DNA from 4 places in the Globicatella sp. PHS-GS-PNBC-21-1553 genome. Region 3 is predicted to be linked to each of the others. Evidence: a T-box and tRNA genes for the amino acid it is inferred to sense, from the RefSeq annotation. Region 3 holds a T-box; the other regions hold tRNA genes.

Region 1 (7,751 bases), 1.0 Mb from region 3:
ATCAATATGCAACCATCCGTAATATCTTACACCGTAAAGGTAAAGATATTGAAATTTTAGTGAACTACGAACCAGGAATGCAATACTTCTCTGAGTGGTGGAAACAATTATATGGTGAATCAGAAGGTAAAGACTTGAAAGGTATCTATCCATCAAGTGCAAACTTTTCTACTGACTTACACTCTGTTGGTCAAACTATCCAAGAAGGTAAACGTAATATTTTCGAAACAGTTATTAAAGTAGAAAAACCTCGTCATGATGTTGAGATTCCAAAAATGGAAGAGAATTTAGATGGCTTACGTTACCTAGAAGGGGAAACAGTTGACTTTGTTAACACTAAAGCTTACCAAGGAACATTATTAGCTCATACAGACGGTCAAGTACCAAACTTATTAGTGACGATTCCAGCGATGGATGAATATTCATTAGGTCATTTAATTTACTTCTTCGAAATTGCAGTCGCTATTTCAGGTTACTTAAATGGGGTAAATCCATTTGATCAACCAGGTGTCGAAGCATACAAGAAAAACATGTTTGCTTTATTAGGTAAAGAAGGATTCGAAGATTTAGCAAAAGAATTAAATGAACGCTTATAATATTTCCATCAATATGAGATGAAAATATTCAAAATCCAATAAGAAACGGAGCTAAAAAACGCTCCGTTTCACTTTTTTTATAGAAAAAACAGCTTTTTACAGGAAAAATGTAAAAAATGTAAAAATAATGTAAAAAAGGTGTTGACGAGTGTTGGATATCATGATACTATAAGGGAGTTCCAAGCGAACAAGACGAAAGATTGAAAAAGAAGTAAAAAAAGTTGAAAAAACTTGTTGACAGTTTCAATCAAACGTGATATTATATAGAAGTTGCTTAACCAAGCAACAACGAAGCTCATTGAAAACTGAACAAAGACAAACACCAAAAATGTGTAGGGGATAATTCATTTGAATTATCACAACATACCCGAATATAAATTCGAGACAGAGTGGTAACTCTATAAATATACAAGCTAGTAAATAGTAAGAGTCTAAAACGACTCATGAAACTTTCATGAGAGTTTGATCCTGGCTCAGGACGAACGCTGGCGGCGTGCCTAATACATGCAAGTCGAACGAACCGCGACGAGAACTTGTTCTGGTCAAGGTTAGTGGCGCACGGGTGAGTAACACGTGGGGAACCTGCCCTTTAGTGGGGGATAACAGTCGGAAACGACTGCTAATACCGCATAGACAATTTAACCGCCTGGTTAAGTTGGGAAAGGTGCTACGGCATCATTAAAGGATGGCCCCGCGGTGCATTAGCTAGTTGGTAAGGTAACGGCTTACCAAGGCGATGATGCATAGCCGACCTGAGAGGGTGATCGGCCACATTGGGACTGAGACACGGCCCAAACTCCTACGGGAGGCAGCAGTAGGGAATCTTCCGCAATGGACGCAAGTCTGACGGAGCAACGCCGCGTGTGTGAAGAAGGTTTTCGGATCGTAAAGCACTGTTGTTAGAGAAGAACGGCTACTAGAGGAAATGTTAGTAGATTGACGGTATCTAACCAGAAAGCCACGGCTAACTACGTGCCAGCAGCCGCGGTAATACGTAGGTGGCAAGCGTTGTCCGGATTTATTGGGCGTAAAGGGAGCGCAGGTGGTTTCTTAAGTCTGATGTGAAAGCCCACGGCTTAACCGTGGAGGGTCATTGGAAACTGGGGAACTTGAGTGCAGAAGAGGAAAGCGGAATTCCATGTGTAGCGGTGAAATGCGTAGATATATGGAGGAACACCAGTGGCGAAAGCGGCTTTCTGGTCTGTAACTGACACTGAGGCTCGAAAGCGTGGGGAGCGAACAGGATTAGATACCCTGGTAGTCCACGCCGTAAACGATGAGTGCTAAGTGTTGGAGGGTTTCCACCCTTCAGTGCTGGCGTTAACGCAATAAGCACTCCGCCTGGGGAGTACGACCGCAAGGTTGAAACTCAAAGGAATTGACGGGGACCCGCACAAGCGGTGGAGCATGTGGTTTAATTCGAAGCAACGCGAAGAACCTTACCAGGTCTTGACATCTCTTGCATATCTTAGAGATAAGAGAAACCCTTCGGGGCAAGAAGACAGGTGGTGCATGGTTGTCGTCAGCTCGTGTCGTGAGATGTTGGGTTAAGTCCCGCAACGAGCGCAACCCTTATAACTAGTTGCCAGCATTCAGATGGGGACTCTAGTTAGACTGCCGGTGACAAACCGGAGGAAGGTGGGGATGACGTCAAATCATCATGCCCCTTATGACCTGGGCTACACACGTGCTACAATGGATGGTACAACGAGTCGCTAACTCGCAAGAGCATGCCAATCTCTAAAAGCCATTCTCAGTTCGGATTGTAGTCTGCAACTCGACTACATGAAGCCGGAATCGCTAGTAATCGCGGATCAGCACGCCGCGGTGAATACGTTCCCGGGTCTTGTACACACCGCCCGTCACACCACGAGAGTTTGTAACACCCGAAGCCGGTGGCCTAACCAATAGGAGGGAGCCGTCGAAGGTGGGATGGATGATTGGGGTGAAGTCGTAACAAGGTAGCCGTATCGGAAGGTGCGGCTGGATCACCTCCTTTCTAAGGAGTACTGGAACTACACAGAGTTAGGATTTGTCATTGTTCAGTTTTGAGTGAGGTTCACTTACTCAAAACACCTAGTTCATTGAAAACTGAATAACAAAACAAACGATATTGATTATTTTAACAGGAGTAATCAATATAGATTATATAATTTCAAGAGAAAGATATAATAAACCGAGAATTGACCGAGTCTATATAATAATATAGAGAAAATAAGAGTAAAGGGGAAGAGCCTTTACGAGCGCAAAAATGTGGTTAAGAAACAAAGGGCGCACGGTGAATGCCTTGGCACTAGGAGCCGATGAAGGACGTGACGAACGACGAAATGCTTTGGGGAGCTGTAAGTAAGCTATGATCCAGAGATATCCGAATGGGGGAACCCACTGCTAAATGCAGTACGCGTAAGCGAGGAAGACGCAGAGAACTGAAACATCTAAGTACCTGCAGGAAGAGAAAGAAAAATCGATTCCCTAAGTAGCGGCGAGCGAAAAGGGAAGAGCCCAAACCATTGTGCATGCACAATGGGGTTGTAGGACTCCGATATAAGACTGAAGTGAGTAGTAGAATCTGATGGGAAGCAGAGCGAGACAAGGTGAGAGCCCTGTATACGAAACTGACTGAAGCTTTAGGAGTATCCTGAGTACGGCGGGACACGAGGAATCCCGTTGGAATCCGCCAGGACCATCTGGCAAGGCTAAATACTCCCTAGTGACCGATAGTGAACCAGTACCGTGAGGGAAAGGTGAAAAGCACCCCTGGAGGGGAGTGAAAGAGTACCTGAAACCGTGTGCCTACAAGTAATCAGAGCCCGTTAAGGGGTGATGGTGTACCTTTTGTAGAATGGACCGGCGAGTGACGATAACATGCGAGGTTAAGTTGAAGAAACGGAGCCGTAGCGAAAGCGAGTCTGAATAGGGCGAAAGTATGTTGTTGTCGACCCGAAACCAAGTGACCTACCCATGAGCAGGTTGAAGGTGTGGTAAGACACACTGGAGGACCGAACCAGGACACGTTGAAAAGTGTTTGGATGACTTGTGGGTAGCGGAGAAATTCCAATCGAACTTGGAGATAGCTGGTTCTCTCCGAAATATATTTAGGTATAGCCTCAGAGTAAGAGTGATGGAGGTAGAGCACTGTTTGGACGAGGGGGACGCAAGTTTTACCGAATTCAGATAAACTCCGAATGCCAAGTACTCATCTCTGGGAGTCAGACTGCGAGTGATAAGATCCGTAGTCGAAAGGGAAACAGCCCAGCCCACCAGCTAAGGTCCCCAAGTAATTGTTAAGTGGAAAAGGATGTGGAGTTGCACAGACAGCTAGGATGTTGGCTTAGAAGCAGCCATCATTTAAAGAGTGCGTAATAGCTCACTAGTCGAGTGATTCTGCGCCGAAAATGTACCGGGGCTAAACAATACACCGAAGCTGTGGATTCTAGTTTAAGACTAGAGTGGTAGGAGAGCGTTCTATATGCGGGGAAGGCATACCGTGAGGAGTGTTGGAGCGTATAGAAGTGAGAATGCCGGTATGAGTAGCGCAAGACGGGTGAGAATCCCGTCCACCGATAGACTAAGGTTTCCAGGGGAAGGCTCGTCCGCCCTGGGTTAGTCGGGACCTAAGCCCAAGCCGACAGGCGTAAGCGATGGACAACAGGTAGAGATTCCTGTACTTGATGTTATCGATTGAGTGAAGGAGGGACACAGGAGGTGACTCCACGCATCCGGATGGAAGAGGATGTGCAAGCAGTAAGTTTTAGTAAGAGTTAAATGCTTTTACTTAAGAGAATGAGCTGTGAAGCGTAGCGAATTAAAGTAGCGAAGGTGGATAATCAAACTGTCGAGAAAAGCTTCTAGCGAGATAACATGAACCCGTACCGCAAACCGACACAGGTAGTCAAGTGGAGAACACTAAGGTGATCGAGAGAACTCTCGTTAAGGAACTCGGCAAAATGACCCCGTAACTTCGGGAGAAGGGGTGCTGGTAGCAATACCAGCCGCAGTGAATAGGCCCAGGCGACTGTTTATCAAAAACACAGGTCTCTGCCAAATCGAAAGATGACGTATAGGGGCTGACGCCTGCCCGGTGCTGGAAGGTTAAGAGGAGAGGTTAGCGCAAGCGACGCTTCGAATTGAAGCCCCAGTAAACGGCGGCCGTAACTATAACGGTCCTAAGGTAGCGAAATTCCTTGTCGGGTAAGTTCCGACCCGCACGAAAGGCGTAACGATCTGGGCACTGTCTCAACGAGAGACTCGGTGAAATTATAGTACCTGTGAAGATGCAGGTTACCCGCGACAGGACGGAAAGACCCCATGGAGCTTTACTGTAACTTGATATTGAGTGTTTGTGTGACATGTACAGGATAGGTAGGAGCTTAGGAATCGTGAACGCCAGTTTACGAGGAGGCGTTGGTGGGATACTACCCTTGTGATATGAACCCTCTAACCCGCGTTGTAAGGCAACGGGAGACAGTGTCAGGTGGACAGTTTGACTGGGGCGGTCGCCTCCTAAAGAGTAACGGAGGCGCCCAAAGGTTCCCTCAGAATGGTTGGAAATCATTCGTAGAGTGCAAAGGCAGAAGGGAGCTTGACTGCGAGACCAACAAGTCGAGCAGGGACGAAAGTCGGGCTTAGTGATCCGGTGGTACCGTATGGAAGGGCCATCGCTCAACGGATAAAAGCTACCCTGGGGATAACAGGCTTATCTCCCCCAAGAGTTCACATCGACGGGGAGGTTTGGCACCTCGATGTCGGCTCATCGCATCCTGGGGCTGAAGTCGGTCCCAAGGGTTGGGCTGTTCGCCCATTAAAGCGGTACGCGAGCTGGGTTCAGAACGTCGTGAGACAGTTCGGTCCCTATCCGTCGCGGGCGTAGGAAATTTGAGAAGAGCTATCCTTAGTACGAGAGGACCGGGATGGACGCACCGCTGGTGTACCAGTTGTTCCGCCAGGAGCATCGCTGGGTAGCTATGTGTGGGAAGGATAAGCGCTGAAAGCATCTAAGCGCGAAGCCAGCTTCAAGATGAGATTTCCCATTCGAAAGAAGTAAGACCCCTGAGAGACGATCAGGTAGATAGGCTAGAAGTGGAAGTATAGTGATATATGGAGCGGACTAGTACTAATCGGTCGAGGACTTAACCACGAAGATTTAAGGTTAAAGAGTTTGTGAGTTATTCAGTTTTGAGTGAACTATAATAAGTTTACTTAAAGAAAATAATGTACCTGTGTGGTGATGATGGCAAGAAGGATACACCTGTTCCCATGCCGAACACAGCAGTTAAGCTTCTTAGCGCCGATGGTAGTTGGACCTTTGGTCCTGTGAGAGTAGGACGTTGCCGCGCAGGGTAAATTATTTTCAAATTGGAGGTTTAGCTCAGCTGGGAGAGCATCTGCCTTACAAGCAGAGGGTCAGCGGTTCGATCCCGTTAACCTCCACCATGACTCGTTAGCTCAGTTGGTAGAGCAACTGACTTTTAATCAGTGGGTCACAGGTTCGAATCCTGTACGGGTCATCAGAATGCGGGTGTGGCGGAATTGGCAGACGCACCAGATTTAGGATCTGGCGCCTTCGGGCGTGGGGGTTCAAGTCCCTTCACCCGCATGAAGACGAACAGATGTTTGTCGAGGTAACAAGCCGGCTTAGCTCAGTTGGTAGAGCATCTGATTTGTAATCAGAGGGTCGAGGGTTCAAGTCCTTTAGCCGGCATGAGTGAATAAAAGAACGCGGAAATAGTTCAGTGGTAGAACACCACCTTGCCAAGGTGGGGGTCGCGGGTTCGAATCCCGTTTTCCGCTTTGCCAGCAAACTTAGGCAAATGCCGGGGTGGCGGAACTGGCAGACGCACAGGACTTAAAATCCTGCGGGTAGTGATACCCGTACCGGTTCGATTCCGGTCCTCGGCATTAAAGCATGCACCCATAGCTCAATTGGATAGAGTACTTGACTACGAATCAAGCGGTTGTAGGTTCGACTCCTACTGGGTGTATAGAAACGGGAAGTAGCTCAGCTTGGTAGAGCACTTGGTTTGGGACCAAGGGGTCGCAGGTTCGAATCCTGTCTTCCCGATTTTTTTGAACCAAAAATCAAAAAAATCTTAAATATTAAAGTAATACCAAAATGGGGGATTAGCTCAGCTGGGAGAGCGCCTGCTTTGCACGCAGGAGGTCAGCGGTTCAATCCCGCTATTCTCCATTGATGGCGGTGTAGCTCAGCTGGCTAGAGCGTCCGGTTCATACCCGGGAGGTCATGGGTTCGATCCCCTTCGCCGCTATAAGCACTGGGACCTTTAGCTCAGTTGGTTAGAGCAGACGGCTCATAACCGTCCGGTCGCAGGTTCGAGTCCTGCAAGGTCCATGTCTTGTAGGACAAGAGAAAAGTATCAAAGAATAGAAGCTATCATATGGAGGATTACCCAAGTCCGGCTGAAGGGAACGGTCTTGAAAACCGTCAGGCGTGTAAAAGCGTGCGTGGGTTCGAATCCCACATCCTCCTTATATATAATATTATCGCGGGGTGGAGAAGCTGGCATCTCGTCGGGCTCATAACCCGAAGGTCGTAGGTTCGAATCCTACCCCCGCAATTAAGAGAAGATGCGGGTGTAGTTTAGTGGTAAAACTACAGCCTTCCAAGCTGTTGTCGCGAGTTCGATTCTCGTCACCCGCTTAAAGCGACAACGGGCCTATAGCTCAGTTGGTTAGAGCGCACCCCTGATAAGGGTGAGGTCGATGGTTCGAATCCATTTAGGCCCATCTTTTTTGAATAAAAAAAGTATCAAACTTGGTTAATGGGGAAGTACTCAAGAGGCTGAAGAGGCGCCCCTGCTAAGGGTGTAGGTCGGGTAAACCGGCGCGAGGGTTCAAATCCCTTCTTCCCCGTCAGACGGTCCGTTGGTCAAGTGGTTAAGACACCGCCCTTTCACGGCGGTAACACGGGTTCGAATCCCGTACGGATCATTGAATGAAAGTAAAGAAGCTGATGGAGGATTACCCAAGTCCGGCTGAAGGGAACGGTCTTGAAAACCGTCAGGCGTGTAAAAGCGTGCGTGGGTTCGAATCCCACATCCTCCTTATATATAAAGCTATTTAAAGCTATTAAAGGCTGAAATGTTGTTAAATCAATGTTTTAGCCTTTTTCTTTTTGATTTTAAAACTATATAAAGC
Region 2 (7,751 bases), 870 kb from region 3:
CATCAATCTCTTCTTTTTGATATTTAACAGCAATTAGTTTCGCAATATTATCTAATAACCTCGGATCTTGTAATAAATCCGCCAAATATACATAATTTCCGGGTAAAATTCTCTTTCCTTCGGTTAATCTTTGACGAATTTCATCCATTAATTCATTTGTCTTAACGTCTGAATAAGCCGGTCTAAAAATCATGCCGCCTTGAACACCCGCTATTGTTTCAATGACACCAATCTCTGTTTCTTCAAAAATCCCTCTAACAAAATCAATGTCTTCACTGATGGAAGATTTAGCAGAGTTAAAATAATCAGAAAAATATGATAAACCAATTAATTCATTTGGATGAGTCACAAAATATTGACTAATATATACAATCCTCTGATTGCGTTTCATTTTATTCGACATTGTTGCCATAAAAAAACCTCCAGTCTCTTAATAAATCTATTATAGCAAAAAAACAAATGATAGCTAGCAAATAAATGTTAATGTTCGTGAAAAATAATAAAATTAACCAAGTTTTAATAAGTAAAAAACTTGCTCAACCCTCAAAGTGCATAAGAATTATTAAAAAAATTCATCTATCATAGAGGCGAAATTCAAGCTCCACAACATTTCTTGACATAGAGCTAATAAAAATAGACTAAAAATTCATAGGCATACAAAAAAACCTTAGCGCTACCAAGCAACTAAGGTCTTCAAAACTAATGTCGTTATAAAAAGATGCCGATGGTCGGGGTCGAACCGACACGCCCGTGAAGGCACAGGATTTTGAGTCCAGCGCGTCTGCCAATTCCGCCACACCGGCCTAATTGTAAGGCGGTAACCGGATTTGAACCGGTGATCGAGGTTTTGCAGACCCATGCCTTACCACTTGGCTATACCGCCATATCTTTTATAGCTATGTTTCTATTTAAACTAAAAAACTGGGGTAGCTGGATTCGAACCAACGAATGACGGAGTCAAAGTCCGTTGCCTTACCGCTTGGCTATACCCCAATAATATAAAGAGGCGACTGAAGGGAATCGAACCCTCGAATGTCGGTGCCACAAACCGATGCGTTAACCACTTCGCCACAATCGCCATTATCCACCTAACAGGGACTGTAGGAATCGAACCCACACTAACGGTTTTGGAGACCGTTGTTCTACCGTTAAACTAAGTCCCTATCGTCCTCTAGGTCTTATCCTATGGAGGGAGGCAGATTCGAACTGCCGAACCCGAAGGAGCGGATTTACAGTCCGCCGCGTTTAGCCACTTCGCTATCCCTCCGTTTTATTAAATGGCTTGGGACGGAATCGAACCGCCGACACTTTGAGCTTCAATCAAATGCTCTACCAACTGAGCTACCAAGCCATACGGTCCCGACGGGATTTGAACCCGCGATCTCCTGCGTGACAGGCAGGCATGTTAACCCCTACACCACGGAACCGGAATGGAGGTTAACGGGATCGAACCGCTGACCCTCTGCTTGTAAGGCAGATGCTCTCCCAGCTGAGCTAAACCTCCATGTCTATTCTCTTATGATCCGTACGGGATTCGAACCCGTGTTACCGCCGTGAAAGGGCGGTGTCTTAACCACTTGACCAACGGACCTTTTTTTATATTCTCGTCTATTCTGTACGGAGAGTAAGGGATTCGAACCCTTGAGACGGTCTCCCGCCTACACGATTTCCAATCGTGCTCCTTCAGCCTCTCGGACAACTCTCCATCTTAGAAGCTGTCTCCACTCTATACAAAATACTCCGCAAGTAGGGCTCGAACCTACGACATCATGATTAACAGTCATGCGCTCTGCCAGCTGAGCTATTGCGGAATGAAAAAAATATACCCTGCGCGGCAACGTCCTACTCTCACAGGACCAAAGGTCCAACTACCATCGGCGCTAAGAAGCTTAACTGCTGTGTTCGGCATGGGAACAGGTGTATCCTTCTTGCCATCATCACCACACAGGTACATTATTTTCTTTAAGTAAACTTATTATAGTTCACTCAAAACTGAATAACTCACAAACGCTTTAACCTTAAATCTTCGTGGTTAAGTCCTCGACCGATTAGTACTAGTCCGCTCCATATATCACTATACTTCCACTTCTAGCCTATCTACCTGATCGTCTCTCAGGGGTCTTACTTCTTTCGAATGGGAAATCTCATCTTGAAGCTGGCTTCGCGCTTAGATGCTTTCAGCGCTTATCCTTCCCACACATAGCTACCCAGCGATGCTCCTGGCGGAACAACTGGTACACCAGCGGTGCGTCCATCCCGGTCCTCTCGTACTAAGGATAGCTCTTCTCAAATTTCCTACGCCCGCGACGGATAGGGACCGAACTGTCTCACGACGTTCTGAACCCAGCTCGCGTACCGCTTTAATGGGCGAACAGCCCAACCCTTGGGACCGACTTCAGCCCCAGGATGCGATGAGCCGACATCGAGGTGCCAAACCTCCCCGTCGATGTGAACTCTTGGGGGAGATAAGCCTGTTATCCCCAGGGTAGCTTTTATCCGTTGAGCGATGGCCCTTCCATACGGTACCACCGGATCACTAAGCCCGACTTTCGTCCCTGCTCGACTTGTTGGTCTCGCAGTCAAGCTCCCTTCTGCCTTTGCACTCTACGAATGATTTCCAACCATTCTGAGGGAACCTTTGGGCGCCTCCGTTACTCTTTAGGAGGCGACCGCCCCAGTCAAACTGTCCACCTGACACTGTCTCCCGTTGCCTTACAACGCGGGTTAGAGGGTTCATATCACAAGGGTAGTATCCCACCAACGCCTCCTCGTAAACTGGCGTTCACGATTCCTAAGCTCCTACCTATCCTGTACATGTCACACAAACACTCAATATCAAGTTACAGTAAAGCTCCATGGGGTCTTTCCGTCCTGTCGCGGGTAACCTGCATCTTCACAGGTACTATAATTTCACCGAGTCTCTCGTTGAGACAGTGCCCAGATCGTTACGCCTTTCGTGCGGGTCGGAACTTACCCGACAAGGAATTTCGCTACCTTAGGACCGTTATAGTTACGGCCGCCGTTTACTGGGGCTTCAATTCGAAGCGTCGCTTGCGCTAACCTCTCCTCTTAACCTTCCAGCACCGGGCAGGCGTCAGCCCCTATACGTCATCTTTCGATTTGGCAGAGACCTGTGTTTTTGATAAACAGTCGCCTGGGCCTATTCACTGCGGCTGGTATTGCTACCAGCACCCCTTCTCCCGAAGTTACGGGGTCATTTTGCCGAGTTCCTTAACGAGAGTTCTCTCGATCACCTTAGTGTTCTCCACTTGACTACCTGTGTCGGTTTGCGGTACGGGTTCATGTTATCTCGCTAGAAGCTTTTCTCGACAGTTTGATTATCCACCTTCGCTACTTTAATTCGCTACGCTTCACAGCTCATTCTCTTAAGTAAAAGCATTTAACTCTTACTAAAACTTACTGCTTGCACATCCTCTTCCATCCGGATGCGTGGAGTCACCTCCTGTGTCCCTCCTTCACTCAATCGATAACATCAAGTACAGGAATCTCTACCTGTTGTCCATCGCTTACGCCTGTCGGCTTGGGCTTAGGTCCCGACTAACCCAGGGCGGACGAGCCTTCCCCTGGAAACCTTAGTCTATCGGTGGACGGGATTCTCACCCGTCTTGCGCTACTCATACCGGCATTCTCACTTCTATACGCTCCAACACTCCTCACGGTATGCCTTCCCCGCATATAGAACGCTCTCCTACCACTCTAGTCTTAAACTAGAATCCACAGCTTCGGTGTATTGTTTAGCCCCGGTACATTTTCGGCGCAGAATCACTCGACTAGTGAGCTATTACGCACTCTTTAAATGATGGCTGCTTCTAAGCCAACATCCTAGCTGTCTGTGCAACTCCACATCCTTTTCCACTTAACAATTACTTGGGGACCTTAGCTGGTGGGCTGGGCTGTTTCCCTTTCGACTACGGATCTTATCACTCGCAGTCTGACTCCCAGAGATGAGTACTTGGCATTCGGAGTTTATCTGAATTCGGTAAAACTTGCGTCCCCCTCGTCCAAACAGTGCTCTACCTCCATCACTCTTACTCTGAGGCTATACCTAAATATATTTCGGAGAGAACCAGCTATCTCCAAGTTCGATTGGAATTTCTCCGCTACCCACAAGTCATCCAAACACTTTTCAACGTGTCCTGGTTCGGTCCTCCAGTGTGTCTTACCACACCTTCAACCTGCTCATGGGTAGGTCACTTGGTTTCGGGTCGACAACAACATACTCTCGCCCTATTCAGACTCGCTTTCGCTTCGGCTCCGTTTCTTCAACTTAACCTCGCATGTTATCGTCACTCGCCGGTCCATTCTACAAAAGGTACACCATCACCCCTTAACGGGCTCTGATTACTTGTAGGCACACGGTTTCAGGTACTCTTTCACTCCCCTCCAGGGGTGCTTTTCACCTTTCCCTCACGGTACTGGTTCACTATCGGTCACTAGGGAGTATTTAGCCTTGCCAGATGGTCCTGGCGGATTCCAACGGGATTCCTCGTGTCCCGCCGTACTCAGGATACTCCTAAAGCGTCAGTCAGTTTCGTATACAGGGCTCTCACCTTGTCTCGCTCTGCTTCCCATCAGATTCTACTACTCACTTCAGTCTTATATCGGAGTCCTACAACCCCATTGTGCATGCACAATGGTTTGGGCTCTTCCCTTTCGCTCGCCGCTACTTAGGGAATCGATTTTTCTTTCTCTTCCTGCAGGTACTTAGATGTTTCAGTTCTCTGCGTCTTCCTCGCTTACGCGTACTGCATTTAGCAGTGGGTTCCCCCATTCGGATATCTCTGGATCATAGCTTACTTACAGCTCCCCAAAGCGTTTCGTCGTTCGTCACGTCCTTCATCGGCTCCTAGTGCCAAGGCATTCACCGTGCGCCCTTTGTTTCTTAACCACATTTTTGCGCTCGTAAAGGCTCTTCCCCTTTACTCTTATTTTCTCTATATTATTATATAGACTCGGTCAATTCTCGGTTTATTATATCTTTCTCTTGAAATTATATAATCTATATTGATTACTCCTGTTAAAATAATCAATATCGTTTGTTTTGTTATTCAGTTTTCAATGAACTAGGTGTTTTGAGTAAGTGAACCTCACTCAAAACTGAACAATGACAAATCCTAACTCTGTGTAGTTCCAGTACTCCTTAGAAAGGAGGTGATCCAGCCGCACCTTCCGATACGGCTACCTTGTTACGACTTCACCCCAATCATCCATCCCACCTTCGACGGCTCCCTCCTATTGGTTAGGCCACCGGCTTCGGGTGTTACAAACTCTCGTGGTGTGACGGGCGGTGTGTACAAGACCCGGGAACGTATTCACCGCGGCGTGCTGATCCGCGATTACTAGCGATTCCGGCTTCATGTAGTCGAGTTGCAGACTACAATCCGAACTGAGAATGGCTTTTAGAGATTGGCATGCTCTTGCGAGTTAGCGACTCGTTGTACCATCCATTGTAGCACGTGTGTAGCCCAGGTCATAAGGGGCATGATGATTTGACGTCATCCCCACCTTCCTCCGGTTTGTCACCGGCAGTCTAACTAGAGTCCCCATCTGAATGCTGGCAACTAGTTATAAGGGTTGCGCTCGTTGCGGGACTTAACCCAACATCTCACGACACGAGCTGACGACAACCATGCACCACCTGTCTTCTTGCCCCGAAGGGTTTCTCTTATCTCTAAGATATGCAAGAGATGTCAAGACCTGGTAAGGTTCTTCGCGTTGCTTCGAATTAAACCACATGCTCCACCGCTTGTGCGGGTCCCCGTCAATTCCTTTGAGTTTCAACCTTGCGGTCGTACTCCCCAGGCGGAGTGCTTATTGCGTTAACGCCAGCACTGAAGGGTGGAAACCCTCCAACACTTAGCACTCATCGTTTACGGCGTGGACTACCAGGGTATCTAATCCTGTTCGCTCCCCACGCTTTCGAGCCTCAGTGTCAGTTACAGACCAGAAAGCCGCTTTCGCCACTGGTGTTCCTCCATATATCTACGCATTTCACCGCTACACATGGAATTCCGCTTTCCTCTTCTGCACTCAAGTTTCCCAGTTTCCAATGACCCTCCACGGTTAAGCCGTGGGCTTTCACATCAGACTTAAGAAACCACCTGCGCTCCCTTTACGCCCAATAAATCCGGACAACGCTTGCCACCTACGTATTACCGCGGCTGCTGGCACGTAGTTAGCCGTGGCTTTCTGGTTAGATACCGTCAATCTACTAACATTTCCTCTAGTAGCCGTTCTTCTCTAACAACAGTGCTTTACGATCCGAAAACCTTCTTCACACACGCGGCGTTGCTCCGTCAGACTTGCGTCCATTGCGGAAGATTCCCTACTGCTGCCTCCCGTAGGAGTTTGGGCCGTGTCTCAGTCCCAATGTGGCCGATCACCCTCTCAGGTCGGCTATGCATCATCGCCTTGGTAAGCCGTTACCTTACCAACTAGCTAATGCACCGCGGGGCCATCCTTTAATGATGCCGTAGCACCTTTCCCAATTTAACCAGGCGGTTAAATTGTCTATGCGGTATTAGCAGTCGTTTCCGACTGTTATCCCCCACTAAAGGGCAGGTTCCCCACGTGTTACTCACCCGTGCGCCACTAACCTTAACGAGAACAAGTTCTCGTCGCGGTTCGTTCGACTTGCATGTATTAGGCACGCCGCCAGCGTTCGTCCTGAGCCAGGATCAAACTCTCATGAAAGTTTCATGAGTCGTTTTAGACTCTTACTATTTACTAGCTTGTATATTTATAGAGTTACCACTCTGTCTCGAATTTATATTCGGGTATGTTGTGATAATTCAAATGAATTATCCCCTACACATTTTTGGTGTTTGTCTTTGTTCAGTTTTCAATGAGCTTCGTTGTTGCTTGGTTAAGCAACTTCTATATAATATCACGTTTGATTGAAACTGTCAACAAGTTTTTTCAACTTTTTTTATTTCTTTTTCAATCTTTCGTCTTGTTCGCTTGGAACTCCCTTATAGTATCATGATATCCAACACTCGTCAACACCTTTTTTACATTATTTTTACATTTATCATCATATTTTGATATTTAATAATACTAATATTGAAAAATTATTATGATTACAATATTATGATAGTTTATATCACGATATGATGATCACGATATATGGTATTACTTATCTATCTTTATGAATATTAATAGAGCCGAAACTATTTTTCTCGTTTCGACTCTTATTTTTTAGCTATGTGATTAATATAAATTTGAATTAATTTCTTTAAAGTTTTGATTCCATGCTATTATTTTTTATCACCTAAGCGAGCGATTTTTCCTTGTTGAATATAAACAGTTAAAATCGCTATATCCGCTGGATTAACACCACTCACTCGACTTGCTTGTCCTAGTGTACTTGGTTGGATTTTTTCAAGCGGTCTCTAGCTTCTGTTGCTAAACTGTCCACCGCATCATAATCAATATCTTCGGGAATGAACTTTTCTTCCATTGATTTCATTTTATCGACTCTTTGGTTTGCCTTAACAATATAACCTGCGTATTTTATTTGAATTTCAATTTGCTCTGCTATTTGACGTTCTAATGGACCTTCCTCACGAGGTATGATTCTTATTAATTCTCGATATCGAACCTCTGGTCTTTTTAGTAGATCCACTGCTAATATACCATCTTTTAATTGTGTTGATTGAATACTGTCTAAATAATCAACCAATCCTGGTGTTTTTGGAGTTAAACGTATATTGCTTAATCTTTCTAATTCT
Region 3 (7,751 bases):
TAATAAATCCATTGTCGCTTCATCATTCGCTTTGATGAATAGGTCCACTTTCTTAGATAATGGCGTATTCATTTCATTGCGAATCATGCGCACTGCGCGGATAATCTCCATAACTTGTTCCATTGCTTTTTCTGATTGAGCATCACGATAGTTTTCATCCACTATTGGATACTTAGCCACCACAATTGATTCACCTGCTGGGGCGATTTGTTGCCATATTTCCTCTGTAACGAATGGCATAATTGGGTGAGATAATTTTAAAATATTATCTAAAACATGGACTAAAATCGATTTGGTAGTAGTATTATCACGTGAATCATCTTGTAACTGTTCTTTCGTCATTTCAATATACCAGTCACAAAAATCATCCCAAATAAAATGATAAAGTACTCGACCTGCTTCTCCGAATTCAAATTTATCAAAAAGACGCGTCACATCTTCAATCACATTTTGTAAACGTGCCATAATCCAACGGTCTGCCAATGTTAAATCTTCACCAATGTTAATATCTTCAATGGTCATCTCGCCAACATTCATCAAAGCAAAACGACTCGCATTCCAAATCTTATTAATAAAGTTCCAAGCCGCTGCTAATTTTTCTTCACTATAACGAACATCTTGTCCCGGAGCCGAACCATTGGCTAAGAACCAACGTAAAGCATCGACTCCAAATTCATCAATGACGTCCATTGGATCAATCCCATTACCAAGTGATTTAGACATTTTACGCCCTTCGCTATCACGAATCAAACCGTGTAATAAGACATTATTAAATGGTCGGCGACCAGTAAACTCTAATGATTGGAAAATCATCCGGCTCACCCAGAAAAAGATAATGTCATATCCGGTTACCAATGTGCTAGTTGGGAAATAACGGTCAAAATCGGCTGTTTCTTCTGGCCATCCCATGGTAGAAAATGGCCATAAAGCACTAGAGAACCAAGTATCTAAGACGTCTTTATCACGTTCCCAATTCTCTTCATCCTCAGGAGCAACTTCTCCTACATAGACTTCGCCGGTTTCTTTATGATACCAAGCAGGAATTTGATGTCCCCACCATAATTGACGAGAGATAACCCAGTCGTGAACATTTTCCATCCAAGTTAAGAATGTTTGGTTAAAGCGTGGTGGGAAGAATGACACCGCATCCTCTTCAGATTGATTTTGAATGGTTCTTTCAGCTAATGGCTTCATTTTAACAAACCATTGCGTCGATAATATTGGTTCCACAACCGCTCCACTACGTTCAGAGTGTCCGACACTATGTGGATGGCTTACAATTTTAACCATTAATCCTAATTCTTCAAGGTCTTTAATGATTTGTTTACGTGCAACAAAGCGGTCCATTCCAGCATATTGACCAGCTTTTTCATTCATTGAACCATCTAAGTTCATTACATTTAGACGTTGCAAGTTATGACGATTGCCTAATTCAAAGTCATTTGGATCATGAGCGGGTGTTACTTTCATCGCTCCCGTTCCAAATTCTACATCGACATAATCATCGGCGATAATTGGAATTTCACGATTCATTAATGGTAACATCACGGTCTTACCTATTAGATGTTGATAACGCTCATCTTCAGGATGAACAACGACTGCCGTATCACCGAGCATGGTTTCTGGACGTGTTGTCGCAATTTCTAATACTTCATCACTACCCACAACCGGATAATTAATATGATAAAATGCTCCTTCAATGTCTTTATGAATGACTTCAATATCTGACAAAGCAGTCATCGCTTTCGGGTCCCAGTTAATAATATACTCACCACGATAAATTAAGCCTTTTTTGTATAACTCAACAAAGACACGATTGACAGCCTTATTAAGACCTTCATCTAAAGTAAAACGTTCACGAGAGTAATCAACAAGAAACGCCCATTTTACCCCATTGTTGACGAATAGTTTGAGCATATTCTTCTTTCCAGTCCCATACTTGTTGGATGAACTTTTCACGACCTAAATCATGACGACTAATCCCCTCTTTAGCTAATTTTTCTTCCACTTTAGCTTGAGTCGCAATACCAGCATGGTCCATACCTGGTAACCATAAAGTATCATAGCCTTGCATTCTTTTTTGTCGGATAATCATATCTTGTAACGTTACATCCCAAGCATGACCTAAGTGTAATTTACCAGTGACATTTGGTGGTGGGATGACAATTGAATAGGGTTCCGCCTTCGGGTCTTCAGAAGGTTTAAAGACACCTGATTCAACCCATTGTTGATATTTTCCCGCTTCTACCGCTTGCGGATTATATTTGGTTGACATTTCTTTTTTCATAAGAAACTTCCTTTCTTTCATTCATTGCGATTTATTGATTAAGTTAGTTGCTAATTATTTAAAAATAAAAAAGCGCCCCTTGTTGAACAAAGGACGTTTAAATAACGTGGTACCACCTAATTTTAGACACTAATCCGAGTATCTCTCCATGTTGTTAACACAGTATCTTCTGCGTAAAGTACTACTATTAGTTCACACTTTAAAGCTCCAAGCTACCTTCATCAACTATGAAAACTTTCACCGACTGTTTTCTCTCTGAAAAAGCGTTGACTACTCTTCTCTTCATCGCATTCATATTATGTTTTACATTTTAACAAAATAACCGGATAGTTTCAAGCACTAATCAAGCTTGATCTCTCATCAATCTTCAAGTATTAGCGATCATTCTCGCTTAATGCCATCATGAAATAAAAAGTACGTCCAACAGTAAATGATTCAACTATTAGTAGCGAATGATTTTGAAAAAGTTGAAATTCATATTGGAACCTTATGTTATATTTTTTAAAATAATATTTGAGGTTAATTGACATCGTGTTAGGATAGCGAATAACTACACTAGCACAGCGCTATCAAATAAACGAACTATAACTTGGCTGAATTGATCAAGTTTATGATAGTCGACTTTAGAATCTGTTTGATCCCCTCAACCACAGTGCTAACATAAAATAGATGGAACCAAAAATATTTTTTCGTTTTTACCCAACTATAGGACTTTTATTTTAGATTAATTTTGGTACAATGGTTAAATGAGTTATAGCGAGAGGAATGATAATATGAAAATTGGATTTGATAGTGAAAAGTATCTTGATGAACAAAGTCAATACATTATGGAACGTGTTAATCATTATGATAAATTATACCTCGAGTTTGGTGGAAAATTAATCGGGGATTATCATGCATCTAGAGTTTTACCTGGTTTCGATCCAGACGGTAAAATTAAGCTATTATACCGTTTACGTGAACAAGCTGAAATTATCATTTGTATTTATGCCGGAGACATTGAAAGTAACAAAGTTCGTGGCGATTATGGAATTACCTATGACCAAGATTTATTAAAATTAATTGATGATTTACGTCATTGGGATTTAAGTGTCAACAGTGTTGTCATTACTCGCTTTACTGGCCAATCACCTGCACAACAATTAAAAACTAAGTTAGAACGTCGCGGAATTAAAGTTTACACACATGGGCATACTCAAGGTTATCCGATGGATATTGATACTATTGTTTCAGAAGAAGGCTATGGTCAAAATGAATATATCAAAACCACTAAACCTTTAGTTGTTGTAACTGCACCAGGAGCAAATAGTGGTAAATTAGCTACTTGCTTAAATCAACTTTACCATGAAGTACAACATGGTCATTCAGCTGGCTATGCCAAGTTCGAAACTTTCCCTGTGTGGAACTTACCTCTCGACCATCCAGTAAATATCGCTTATGAAGCCGCTACGGTTGACTTAGAAGATGTCAATATGATCGACACCTTCCACCTACAGCATTATGGCGAAACAACGGTCAATTACAACCGAGATATTGAGGCTTTCCCATTGTTAAGAAGAATTTTAACACGTATTAATGGCGGTGCCGAAATTGAATACCACTCCCCTACGGACATGGGCGTCAACCGAGTAGGGTTTGCGATTACTGACCAAAATGTCGTGGAAGATGCCGCTAAACAAGAAATTATTCGACGCTATTTTGAATCTCAAACCGCTTATAAAAAAGGGACTGCTACCCTCGCAACTGCTCAAAGAAGTAAATTAATTATGGACGAAATGGCATTGACAACTGATGATCGTCCAGTAGTTGCGGCCTCACTGCAAAAAGCGGAAAAAGAAGGCGTTCCGGTTGTAGCCATTGAGTTACCAAATCAGACCATTATAACCGGTAAAAGCAGTGAAATGATGACGGCTTCGGCTGCGTGTGTTCTTAATGCGATTAAAGCTTTAGCCAATATCAGTGATGATTTACATTTATTAACACCAATGATTTTAAAAGCGATTGACGATTTAAATAGTACATATTTAAAACGCCGTAATCATGTTTTAAATACCCATGAAATTCTAATTGCATTAAGTATTTCAGCCGTTACCAACCCCACTGCTGACTTGGCTTTAAAGCAACTCGATAAATTAAAAACATTACAAGCTCATAGTACGGTCATTCCAGCAAAATCTGATGAAGAATCTTATCGTAACTTAGGAATTATGATGACCAGTGAATCTGAATTTGCTAGCGATTATTTGTTTTACGAAGGATAATCACCTATTTGTCTAACATAAATAGCTTACTCAAGTTAGTTACCCTATTTTTCTAGCCTAAACTTATGTACTTAGAATAATCACCTAGTTCCATCACAAATTTTCGTACTTTGACGTGAATTCGAACAAGGTTCTATCTCAATCAGCATACCATATAATTATTGCAGTGTTATTAATGACTCGAATACTAATCTTTTAAACTTAGTCATTGAAAAGAACATAATTTAATCGTACTAAACTAAGTAAATAATCCAATAAAATAAACGAGCAAACTCTTTATTGCTGAGAGCTTGCTCGTTTTTGTATTCTAAAATTGATGTACGTCAGCGAAAAAGAGTACCTAATGAGAAATGACTCTCAAGATTGATCGATAAACTATTTTATTAATATTGAGTGATAATTTTGACTTCGCTAAATTATTTAAAATAGACCACGGTTGAACCATTGCCGCCAGCATTCGGCGCTGAATATTCAAAATGATCGACTTGTGGATGGCGTTTTAAAGCTTCACGAACCCCTTGTCTGAGGGCTCCTGTGCCTTTTCCATGAATGATGGTCACCATTGGGTGATGCGATAATAAGGCACTATCTAAATATTGACTTAAGCGATGTAAGGCATTTTCATAGCGTTCGCCACGTAAGTCCAAGGTGGTTTGTACTTTCGGACCTGCGCTACGCTGAACGTTCACTTTTACTTTCGATTCCACTTTATCCAATGGTTCTAATTCATCAGCTTTTACTTTCATCTTCAAGATACCCATTTGGACAATATATTCTTCGGCACCTGTCTGTTCAACAATAGTACCTCGTTGTCCATAAGAAATGACTTCGACATCATCGCCTTCATGAAATTGGCGTTGACGTTTCGCACGACGAAGTACTTTATTTTTCTTAAGGTTTTCTGGCATTTTCAAATCATCAAAGGCTTTTTTCTTATCTATTAAGACATGTTCCTTAATATTATCACGACTACCTTGTTCTAATTGTAACTCACGAATTTCTTGAAGTATTTTTTCCGCTTGGTTTTTAGCGTCTTCTACTTTTTCGTTCGCTTCTTGTTTAGCTTTTTCAACGATTTGATTTTTTTGTTCTAACCAACGATTATACTCTGTTCGTAAGTCCTTATGAAGTTGTTCAGCTAAAGCAAGCTGTTCTAAAGCTTCTTCATGGGCTAACTCAGCTTCGCGACGCTCCCGCTCTAAATTCGCTACCATTTCATTGACGGACTGAGTTTCAGTGTCAATGCCTCCACGTGCTTCTTCTAAAATATCCGCTCGTAGTCCTAAACGTTGAGATATGTCAAAAGCATTACTACGGCCTGGCACACCAATTAATAGACGATAAGTTGGCGATAATGTCGTGACATCAAATTCCATACTGGCATTGATGGTTTTTGGCGTATCGTGTGCATATAATTTGAGTTCAGGATAGTGTGTAGTCGCCATGACCGTCGCGTCGACTTTACGGAAATAATTCAAAATCGCCATCGCCAAAGCCGCCCCTTCCTGCGGATCGGTACCTGAACCTAATTCGTCAAAGAGTACTAGCGATTGATAAGTCGCTTGTTCTAAAATACGGACTGTATTGGTCATGTGACTCGAGAACGTCGATAAACTTTGCTCGATCGACTGTTCATCTCCAATATCTGCAAAAATATCGTCAAAGACACCCACTTGACTTCCACGATCAGCTGGAATATGCAATCCCGTTTGCGCCATCATTTGTAGTAAACCTAGCGTTTTTAAGAGAATGGTTTTCCCACCAGTATTAGGCCCCGTAATAATCAGAGCACGATACTCTTCTCCGATAATAATATCATTGGCTACAATATCTTTAGCATCTATTAAGGGGTGCCGTGCTTGCCACAACGCTACATGATTATCCACTGAAAATTTCGGCTTTACTGCCTCGAACGCACGAGCATGTTCTGCTCTTGCTTGAATAAAATCTAATTCACTAACCATTAATTGATTGTGTTTTAAAGATTCATAATGCGGCATCAATTCGACTGAAATTTCCATCAAAATACGCTCAATCTCTTTACGTTCAGCCACTAATAATTCAGAACGTTTTTGATTTAATACCATCACTGCTTGTGGTTCAATATAGAGCGTTTGCCCCGTACTACTTTGGTCATGAATACGGCCGCCAAATTGATTACGGTATTCTGCTTTAACCGGTAAAACATACACATCATTACGCATGGTCACTAATGTATCGGATAGTTGACTCGCTTTTGATTTGACTAATTGATTTAATTGATTACGGATTTGTTCTTCAGTTTGTGTTTGTTGACGACGAATTGAAGCTAACTCAGTGGAAGCAGTCGACAGTACATTACCCTCTTCAGTAATCGATTGTTCAATTAATTTTTCAATTTGAGGCAAATGAACACATTGATCGACCCACTTTGATAAAGCCGGATAAACTTTATCATCCTCAGCCAACTCGTCAAAAAAAGTAATTAATTGTTTGATAGTTTTTAACAGGCGACCTACTTGTGCAATCTCCAGTGCATTTAAACTGGCTTCTAATTTTAAACGTCTTAAAGCCGGTGCTAAATTATTTAAACGAGGTATCGGCATGACTTTACGTTGTGTTAAAATGCCTAATGCCTGTTCAGTTTCTAGTTGCCATTCTTCAAGTTGATCTAAATCCGCACTAATCCGCATGGCTTGTACTTTATCTTTTCCTAATTCTGTTTGAATATATTGTTGTACTTGTGCTTGTACTTTAGCAAATTCTAATGTTTCATAAATTTTTGTATTGGAACTCATCGGACACTCTCCTTCAAAAAGACAATAAAGGAGTGGGCAAGAAGTTGAAAATCAATTGATTTTCGCTTCGTCTGACCACTCACCACTACGCTATAAAATAATCAGCTGGAACCAAATAGAATTTTTAAGTTGATGACCAGCCTCTTTCAGACACAGTTTGAGACCATCTTCACTGCGCTATAAAATAAACAGATGAACTAAATAGAATTTTTAAAGTTTTGTCCAGCTTTATCATTTGTTTATCCAAAAGGATTAACCGTTAACCACGTTTCTGCCGCCCATTTTGATAGAAAAGGCGTATCAGCAACAATGCGATAAGCGAGTGGATTATCAACAAACTGTTGTTGAATAAACTCAATTGGAATTAACGATAAAATAAATAAAAAGATATAAATCATGACAAAAGCAATCAGTAGATTGATTAAG
Region 4 (7,751 bases), 1.2 Mb from region 3:
TAGCCAGTTGTCTAAAATTAACTCTCGATAAACCAAATTTTCGCATATAACCACGTGGACGTCCATCTAAACGATCTCTTCTTTTTAAGCGATTAGGATTGGCGTCCTTAGGTAATTTGGCCAATGCTTGGTAATCTTTATTACGCTTTAGTTGTTGTCTAAGTGGCGCATATTGTTCAATCATTGCTAATTGTTTATGATATTTTGCGATTTTCGATTTTTTTGCCATAAATACTCCTTATTTTTTTACTTCTGTAAAGATGACAGGTTTTCTTAATTTTGGTGAATATTTTTTTAACTCTAATCGCTCAGGGTTATTTCGCTTATTCTTACTAGTTAAATACATGCGTTCACCTGTTTCTTTATGTTCCAATAAAATATTAACGCGCATGTTCACACCTCATCAAATAGTAAGTATTACTTATTATATAGTAGTGATTACTTTTTATCAAGTTTAGAGTACCTATTATTATATCTTTTGATACATTCAACCGGCCTTAACAGATAACAATGGGTTTTATGAATTTAACTCACTTAAAAATATCTGAAAATAGCGTCTTTTGAATTCAAATGTAATTTCACATTAAAAAAAGAGTTATTAATCCATTCGGTATACCCGATAGATCAATAACCCTTTGTATATTGGCTCAATGTCACATAATGTTGTTGCTTCATCTAACAACAATAAAAAAACATATAACCTTCTTATTATTGTGTCCATTATCCTTCTGCTTCACTAGATAATAGCTCATCTTCTGGATAATATAAAACGACTTTATTCTTCTTTTGACTTTCTTTCACATTGATTATACGTTGATTTGAACTCCCACGAAAACGTAAAGTTAAATCACATTTTGCTAAAATAAACCGTCCATCCACTAAGACATCAACATAATCAAGTAATGCTAATTTATCATCTGTTTCTTGCTGTAATTCTTCCCAAGTATAACCAGACCACGACCAAATATCTTTAGTATCACCATACTTTTCTCTTACTCGCTTACAAAGACGTAATAATACCTTAGTGTTCAAGAAAGGTTCTCCTCCTAACAAGGTTAATCCTTGGCAATAAGAAGCCCCTAAATCTTTAATAATTTGGTCTTCTAATTCTTGAGTATAATAAGTACCATAATTAAAATTTTGAATGATTTTATTATAGCAGCCCTCACATTGAAATAAGCAACCACTAACATATAAACTACAACGGACCCCTTCACCATCGACGAAGTTGTATGGCTTATAATCGGCAACTTTATGTTGTGACCAATCTTCTGAACGCCATTCTTTTGGTTGTGGATTCTTCATTATAACGAACCCTTCATGTGTTTCTTACGTGCAGAAATTTCTTTATGACGTCCTTTTACCATTGGTCTTAACTGTGGATTTCCTAAATAACCACATGTTCTCTTTACGACGTCACAAGTTTCAGGATTACGATTGCCACATTGAGGACATTGAAACCCTCTTTCGGTTGGTTTAAAATCACCATCATATCCACATTCATAACAATGATCAATCGGTGTATTGGTACCTAAATAGCCCACTTTTTGATACGCATAATCCCAAACAGCCTCTAAAGCTTTAGGATTTTGACGCATATTAGGATACTCACAATAATTAATAAATCCACCTGAAGTATAGGGTAAATATTCTGATTCAAAATCTAGCTTTTCAAAAGGTGTTGGTTGTTTTCGAACATCATAGTGGAAGGAATTAGTATAATAATCTTTATCTGTTACATCGGGAATCATGCCATAAAACTCTTGATCCATCCGACAAAAACGATCCGTTAAACTTTCTGAAGGTGTGCCATAAATACTAAAATGATAGCCATATTGTCTGCCTAATTTATCTGCATATGCTTTCATATATTTTAAGATGTCTACTGTAAATCGCTTGGCTTCAGCATTCGTTTCCCAGTTAGGACCATAAAAGACAGTCCCTACTTCATAAAGTCCAATATAACCCATTGATACGGTCGCACGACGGTTTTTAAAAACTTCATCTACTGAATCATTTTTTGTTAGACGTTTACCAAAAGCACCATGTTGATATAAGATTGGTGCATTTTCAGGCAATGCTTCTTTTACACGTTCAACACGATATACTAGGGCCTCTTCTAAAATTGACAGACGTTCATCTAATAGTTCCCAGAAACGATCTTTCGATTGCATCGATTCAATCGCAATACGAGGTAAATTTAAGGTCACGACACCTAAATTCATTCGACCCTCATTGACCTCATTACCATTTTCATCTTGCCATCCTTGTAAAAAAGAACGACACCCCATCGGTGCTTTAAAACTTCCTGTAAATTCAACAATTTTGTCATACATTAACACATCTGGATACATCCGCTTAGTAGAACATTCTAACGCTAATTGCTTAATATCATAGTTTGGATCAATAGGATTTAAGTTTACTCCATCCTTTAAAGTAAAAACTAATTTAGGAAAAATAGCTGTACGTTTTTCTTTACCTAAACCTAAAATTCTAACCTTAAGAATTGATTTCTGAATTTCACGAGCGTACCAAGAAGTTCCTAGCCCAAATCCTAAAGTAGTAAAAGGTGTTTGACCTTGAGAGGTATATAAAGTATTAATCTCATACTCTAAACTTTGCATTGAATCATATATATCTTTTTTGGTTTGTTTCATCGCAAACTCTTTTTGTTTCTCTGCATCTTCAATCCACTCGGCAGCAGTTTTAAGATGCTTTTTATAATTAAGTTCTGCATATTGTTCTAACAATTCATCGATACGATTAACACTAGTACCACCATATTGACTGCTAGCCACATTAGCGATAATTTGCGCCATTTGTGCAGTCGCTGTCTGGATTGATTTTGGTGATTCTACCTGCGCATTTCCAATTTGAAAGCCATTCTCGAACATTTGTTTAAAATCAATTAAACAACAGTTAGTCATTGGTGCATACGGATGATAGTCTAAGTCATGATAATGAATTTGCCCCTTTAAATGGGCCTTTTTGACCGATTCAGGCAATAAATCTAACCCGACTACTTTTGAAAGAACGCCCGCTGTTAAATCTCTTTGAGTATTAAAGACACGACTATCTTTATTAGCATTTTCGTTCACAATTTGTGTGTTGCGAGAACGTAGTTGGTTAACTTGATATTCTAAATTAGTAGCCTTTTCTTCAATTTCTGACATCTTTTTAGCAAATTTATCTTCAGATTCATCTTGACTTACATATGATATAATCTCTTTTATGGAACTACTCTTAATCATACTATCTTCATTAGCCTGAAAAATACGGTCAGATATATCAGCAATTTTGTCATCTATATCAAACTGACCGGAACGTTTTAAACTAAAAATCATTTTGTTCAAATTGAATTTTTCTTTTCTGCCATCACGTTTTTGTACAATTAAACTATCAAAATTAATTTGTTTTTTATTTAAACCCACTACCATTCTAATCACCCCAAATACTATATGTAGTGTTCATATTGAACATAGTACCACATATATAGTATTTTAGCTAGTGATTTCATAAAAATTATTTATTAATAAAATATAAAAAATAATTAAGTATATAGGCTAATTCCGGTTTATTCAGACGTTCCAAAATACTTTCACAAAGTGTTGCATTTTCTAATAAATCTTCTAAATAAATACAATTCGCTTTAATAGAGCGATTAATTAAATATTCGTTTGAAAAAACATAGGATATAAGCGAAAATTTCTTCTCAGTAAAATGACGAACATCAACGATTTCACAATAAGGTTTAATAAGGTTCACGAATTCATCGAATGAATATTGTTCAAAAAATTGATGAAGGGTTTCTAAGGGCACATTATGCAAGAAACTATCCTTCTTACCGTATAATAATTCAGTTAAACCACTAAAATATGGCTTCATTCGAATTAATTGAGTGCACAATTTATTAGAATTCATTTTATCTTGCGTTTGAATATAATGCCAGCTATCCACTAATTCATATAATGCTTCACGTACTAAGAAACCTCTCATCACACATTCAACATGAGAATAATATTGATCAAAGGAATATATTAAAGGAAAATTACTATAATGATCAGCTTCTGAACGATCATACAAAAAATCTAATATAAAAGGACTATCGAGAACTGTATCTCTAGAATAATAAGCTATTGGCAAATGTAAATAAAAATTAAAACTCTTACGAAAGACAACCATCACTTTCCTCCTTATTATACTATACTGAAAAATATATTATCATGGAAACGATTACAAGTCAATTGATATATAAATTTTATTTATAATAATATTAATATACTAATATATATAATTAAGTTGTATAAACCATAATAATAACTACATAGTCTTATAAAAAACTAAGAATTGTTTACTTAGTTTTTGAAGAAAAGTAGAAATTTTACCCCCATACGATAACCTAGAAACTATTGTTAAAATAACAGAATTCGATGCTACCACATTACGGATATATAACAGAAAGTCGTTACCATATATCATTTGAAGAATTTATTGAGTAGACTAGGTGCCAGACTAATAGTTGTAAATGTATAAGATTCATGTGCCAAAGAGCCTATAAAAACTGGTCCACCATTTTTTATATATAGAAAAAACCTTAGCGCTACCAAGCAACTAAGGTCTTCAAAACTAATGTCGTTATAAAAAGATGCCGATGGTCGGGGTCGAACCGACACGCCCGTGAAGGCACAGGATTTTGAGTCCAGCGCGTCTGCCAATTCCGCCACACCGGCCTAATTGTAAGGCGGTAACCGGATTTGAACCGGTGATCGAGGTTTTGCAGACCCATGCCTTACCACTTGGCTATACCGCCATATCTTTTATAGCTATGTTTCTATTTAAATTAAAAAAACTGGGGTAGCTGGATTCGAACCAACGAATGACGGAGTCAAAGTCCGTTGCCTTACCGCTTGGCTATACCCCAATAATATAAAGAGGCGACTGAAGGGAATCGAACCCTCGAATGTCGGTGCCACAAACCGATGCGTTAACCACTTCGCCACAATCGCCATTATCCACCTAACAGGGACTGTAGGAATCGAACCCACACTAACGGTTTTGGAGACCGTTGTTCTACCGTTAAACTAAGTCCCTATCGTCCTCTAGGTCTTATCCTATGGAGGGAGGCAGATTCGAACTGCCGAACCCGAAGGAGCGGATTTACAGTCCGCCGCGTTTAGCCACTTCGCTATCCCTCCGTTTTATTAAATGGCTTGGGACGGAATCGAACCGCCGACACTTTGAGCTTCAATCAAATGCTCTACCAACTGAGCTACCAAGCCATACGGTCCCGACGGGATTTGAACCCGCGATCTCCTGCGTGACAGGCAGGCATGTTAACCCCTACACCACGGAACCGGAATGGAGGTTAACGGGATCGAACCGCTGACCCTCTGCTTGTAAGGCAGATGCTCTCCCAGCTGAGCTAAACCTCCATGTCTATTCTCTTATGATCCGTACGGGATTCGAACCCGTGTTACCGCCGTGAAAGGGCGGTGTCTTAACCACTTGACCAACGGACCTTCTTTTTATATTCTCGTCTATTCTGTACGGAGAGTAAGGGATTCGAACCCTTGAGACGGTCTCCCGCCTACACGATTTCCAATCGTGCTCCTTCAGCCTCTCGGACAACTCTCCATCTTAGAAGCTGTCTCCACTCTATACAAAATACTCCGCAAGTAGGGCTCGAACCTACGACATCATGATTAACAGTCATGCGCTCTGCCAGCTGAGCTATTGCGGAATGAAAAAAATATACCCTGCGCGGCAACGTCCTACTCTCACAGGACCAAAGGTCCAACTACCATCGGCGCTAAGAAGCTTAACTGCTGTGTTCGGCATGGGAACAGGTGTATCCTTCTTGCCATCATCACCACACAGGTACATTATTTTCTTTTAGTAAACTTATTATAGTTCACTCAAAACTGAATAACTCACAAACGCTTTAACCTTAAATCTTCGTGGTTAAGTCCTCGACCGATTAGTACTAGTCCGCTCCATATATCACTATACTTCCACTTCTAGCCTATCTACCTGATCGTCTCTCAGGGGTCTTACTTCTTTCGAATGGGAAATCTCATCTTGAAGCTGGCTTCGCGCTTAGATGCTTTCAGCGCTTATCCTTCCCACACATAGCTACCCAGCGATGCTCCTGGCGGAACAACTGGTACACCAGCGGTGCGTCCATCCCGGTCCTCTCGTACTAAGGATAGCTCTTCTCAAATTTCCTACGCCCGCGACGGATAGGGACCGAACTGTCTCACGACGTTCTGAACCCAGCTCGCGTACCGCTTTAATGGGCGAACAGCCCAACCCTTGGGACCGACTTCAGCCCCAGGATGCGATGAGCCGACATCGAGGTGCCAAACCTCCCCGTCGATGTGAACTCTTGGGGGAGATAAGCCTGTTATCCCCAGGGTAGCTTTTATCCGTTGAGCGATGGCCCTTCCATACGGTACCACCGGATCACTAAGCCCGACTTTCGTCCCTGCTCGACTTGTTGGTCTCGCAGTCAAGCTCCCTTCTGCCTTTGCACTCTACGAATGATTTCCAACCATTCTGAGGGAACCTTTGGGCGCCTCCGTTACTCTTTAGGAGGCGACCGCCCCAGTCAAACTGTCCACCTGACACTGTCTCCCGTTGCCTTACAACGCGGGTTAGAGGGTTCATATCACAAGGGTAGTATCCCACCAACGCCTCCTCGTAAACTGGCGTTCACGATTCCTAAGCTCCTACCTATCCTGTACATGTCACACAAACACTCAATATCAAGTTACAGTAAAGCTCCATGGGGTCTTTCCGTCCTGTCGCGGGTAACCTGCATCTTCACAGGTACTATAATTTCACCGAGTCTCTCGTTGAGACAGTGCCCAGATCGTTACGCCTTTCGTGCGGGTCGGAACTTACCCGACAAGGAATTTCGCTACCTTAGGACCGTTATAGTTACGGCCGCCGTTTACTGGGGCTTCAATTCGAAGCGTCGCTTGCGCTAACCTCTCCTCTTAACCTTCCAGCACCGGGCAGGCGTCAGCCCCTATACGTCATCTTTCGATTTGGCAGAGACCTGTGTTTTTGATAAACAGTCGCCTGGGCCTATTCACTGCGGCTGGTATTGCTACCAGCACCCCTTCTCCCGAAGTTACGGGGTCATTTTGCCGAGTTCCTTAACGAGAGTTCTCTCGATCACCTTAGTGTTCTCCACTTGACTACCTGTGTCGGTTTGCGGTACGGGTTCATGTTATCTCGCTAGAAGCTTTTCTCGACAGTTTGATTATCCACCTTCGCTACTTTAATTCGCTACGCTTCACAGCTCATTCTCTTAAGTAAAAGCATTTAACTCTTACTAAAACTTACTGCTTGCACATCCTCTTCCATCCGGATGCGTGGAGTCACCTCCTGTGTCCCTCCTTCACTCAATCGATAACATCAAGTACAGGAATCTCTACCTGTTGTCCATCGCTTACGCCTGTCGGCTTGGGCTTAGGTCCCGACTAACCCAGGGCGGACGAGCCTTCCCCTGGAAACCTTAGTCTATCGGTGGACGGGATTCTCACCCGTCTTGCGCTACTCATACCGGCATTCTCACTTCTATACGCTCCAACACTCCTCACGGTATGCCTTCCCCGCATATAGAACGCTCTCCTACCACTCTAGTCTTAAACTAGAATCCACAGCTTCGGTGTATTGTTTAGCCCCGGTACATTTTCGGCGCAGAATCACTCGACTAGTGAGCTATTACGCACTCTTTAAATGAT

The links. A T-box is a leader RNA that pairs with one kind of tRNA and senses whether it is charged. The one in region 3 lies ahead of LB888_RS00910 (valine--tRNA ligase), so its partner is inferred to be a tRNA-Val.
Region 1: it has a tRNA-Val gene. The T-box ahead of LB888_RS00910 (valine--tRNA ligase) is inferred to sense a tRNA for this amino acid. The anticodon was not compared.
Region 2: it has a tRNA-Val gene. The T-box ahead of LB888_RS00910 (valine--tRNA ligase) is inferred to sense a tRNA for this amino acid. The anticodon was not compared.
Region 4: it has a tRNA-Val gene. The T-box ahead of LB888_RS00910 (valine--tRNA ligase) is inferred to sense a tRNA for this amino acid. The anticodon was not compared.

What each region holds. Positions count from the first base shown of each region.
Region 1 covers NZ_CP085470.1:1,657,625-1,665,375, forward strand. Annotated here, with positions in the region: gene LB888_RS07890 (glucose-6-phosphate isomerase) at 1-596, shown strand, start outside; rRNA gene LB888_RS07895 (16S ribosomal RNA) at 1,047-2,595, shown strand; rRNA gene LB888_RS07900 (23S ribosomal RNA) at 2,852-5,733, shown strand; rRNA gene rrf (5S ribosomal RNA) at 5,817-5,932, shown strand; tRNA gene LB888_RS07910 (tRNA-Val) at 5,954-6,029, shown strand; tRNA gene LB888_RS07915 (tRNA-Lys) at 6,031-6,103, shown strand; tRNA gene LB888_RS07920 (tRNA-Leu) at 6,111-6,192, shown strand; tRNA gene LB888_RS07925 (tRNA-Thr) at 6,225-6,297, shown strand; tRNA gene LB888_RS07930 (tRNA-Gly) at 6,315-6,386, shown strand; tRNA gene LB888_RS07935 (tRNA-Leu) at 6,409-6,494, shown strand; tRNA gene LB888_RS07940 (tRNA-Arg) at 6,504-6,577, shown strand; tRNA gene LB888_RS07945 (tRNA-Pro) at 6,584-6,657, shown strand; tRNA gene LB888_RS07950 (tRNA-Ala) at 6,711-6,783, shown strand; tRNA gene LB888_RS07955 (tRNA-Met) at 6,789-6,862, shown strand; tRNA gene LB888_RS07960 (tRNA-Ile) at 6,872-6,945, shown strand; tRNA gene LB888_RS07965 (tRNA-Ser) at 6,994-7,083, shown strand; tRNA gene LB888_RS07970 (tRNA-Met) at 7,099-7,171, shown strand; tRNA gene LB888_RS07975 (tRNA-Gly) at 7,184-7,254, shown strand; tRNA gene LB888_RS07980 (tRNA-Ile) at 7,267-7,340, shown strand; tRNA gene LB888_RS07985 (tRNA-Ser) at 7,378-7,466, shown strand; tRNA gene LB888_RS07990 (tRNA-Glu) at 7,473-7,544, shown strand; tRNA gene LB888_RS07995 (tRNA-Ser) at 7,569-7,658, shown strand.
Region 2 covers NZ_CP085470.1:1,036,523-1,044,273, forward strand. Annotated here, with positions in the region: gene purR (pur operon repressor) at 1-412, opposite strand, end outside; tRNA gene LB888_RS04845 (tRNA-Leu) at 720-803, opposite strand; tRNA gene LB888_RS04850 (tRNA-Cys) at 813-883, opposite strand; tRNA gene LB888_RS04855 (tRNA-Gln) at 922-993, opposite strand; tRNA gene LB888_RS04860 (tRNA-His) at 1,006-1,078, opposite strand; tRNA gene LB888_RS04865 (tRNA-Trp) at 1,093-1,163, opposite strand; tRNA gene LB888_RS04870 (tRNA-Tyr) at 1,187-1,267, opposite strand; tRNA gene LB888_RS04875 (tRNA-Phe) at 1,279-1,351, opposite strand; tRNA gene LB888_RS04880 (tRNA-Asp) at 1,355-1,427, opposite strand; tRNA gene LB888_RS04885 (tRNA-Val) at 1,432-1,504, opposite strand; tRNA gene LB888_RS04890 (tRNA-Glu) at 1,520-1,591, opposite strand; tRNA gene LB888_RS04895 (tRNA-Ser) at 1,619-1,705, opposite strand; tRNA gene LB888_RS04900 (tRNA-Asn) at 1,739-1,811, opposite strand; rRNA gene rrf (5S ribosomal RNA) at 1,830-1,945, opposite strand; rRNA gene LB888_RS04910 (23S ribosomal RNA) at 2,029-4,909, opposite strand; rRNA gene LB888_RS04915 (16S ribosomal RNA) at 5,166-6,714, opposite strand; partial or broken gene mnmG (tRNA uridine-5-carboxymethylaminomethyl(34) synthesis enzyme MnmG) at 7,278-7,751, opposite strand, start outside.
Region 3 covers NZ_CP085470.1:167,489-175,239, forward strand. Annotated here, with positions in the region: partial or broken gene LB888_RS00910 (valine--tRNA ligase) at 1-2,287, opposite strand, end outside; T-box leader at 2,374-2,582, opposite strand; gene LB888_RS00915 (DUF1846 domain-containing protein) at 3,061-4,548, shown strand; gene LB888_RS00920 (endonuclease MutS2) at 4,965-7,325, opposite strand; gene LB888_RS00925 (CvpA family protein) at 7,565-7,751, opposite strand, start outside.
Region 4 covers NZ_CP085470.1:1,322,602-1,330,352, reverse strand. Annotated here, with positions in the region: gene rpsN (30S ribosomal protein S14) at 1-229, opposite strand, end outside; gene rpmG (50S ribosomal protein L33) at 239-391, opposite strand; gene nrdG (anaerobic ribonucleoside-triphosphate reductase activating protein) at 721-1,305, opposite strand; gene nrdD (anaerobic ribonucleoside-triphosphate reductase) at 1,305-3,437, opposite strand; gene LB888_RS06260 (hypothetical protein) at 3,523-4,182, opposite strand; tRNA gene LB888_RS06255 (tRNA-Leu) at 4,647-4,730, opposite strand; tRNA gene LB888_RS06250 (tRNA-Cys) at 4,740-4,810, opposite strand; tRNA gene LB888_RS06245 (tRNA-Gln) at 4,850-4,921, opposite strand; tRNA gene LB888_RS06240 (tRNA-His) at 4,934-5,006, opposite strand; tRNA gene LB888_RS06235 (tRNA-Trp) at 5,021-5,091, opposite strand; tRNA gene LB888_RS06230 (tRNA-Tyr) at 5,115-5,195, opposite strand; tRNA gene LB888_RS06225 (tRNA-Phe) at 5,207-5,279, opposite strand; tRNA gene LB888_RS06220 (tRNA-Asp) at 5,283-5,355, opposite strand; tRNA gene LB888_RS06215 (tRNA-Val) at 5,360-5,432, opposite strand; tRNA gene LB888_RS06210 (tRNA-Glu) at 5,448-5,519, opposite strand; tRNA gene LB888_RS06205 (tRNA-Ser) at 5,548-5,634, opposite strand; tRNA gene LB888_RS06200 (tRNA-Asn) at 5,668-5,740, opposite strand; rRNA gene rrf (5S ribosomal RNA) at 5,759-5,874, opposite strand; rRNA gene LB888_RS06190 (23S ribosomal RNA) at 5,958-7,751, opposite strand, start outside.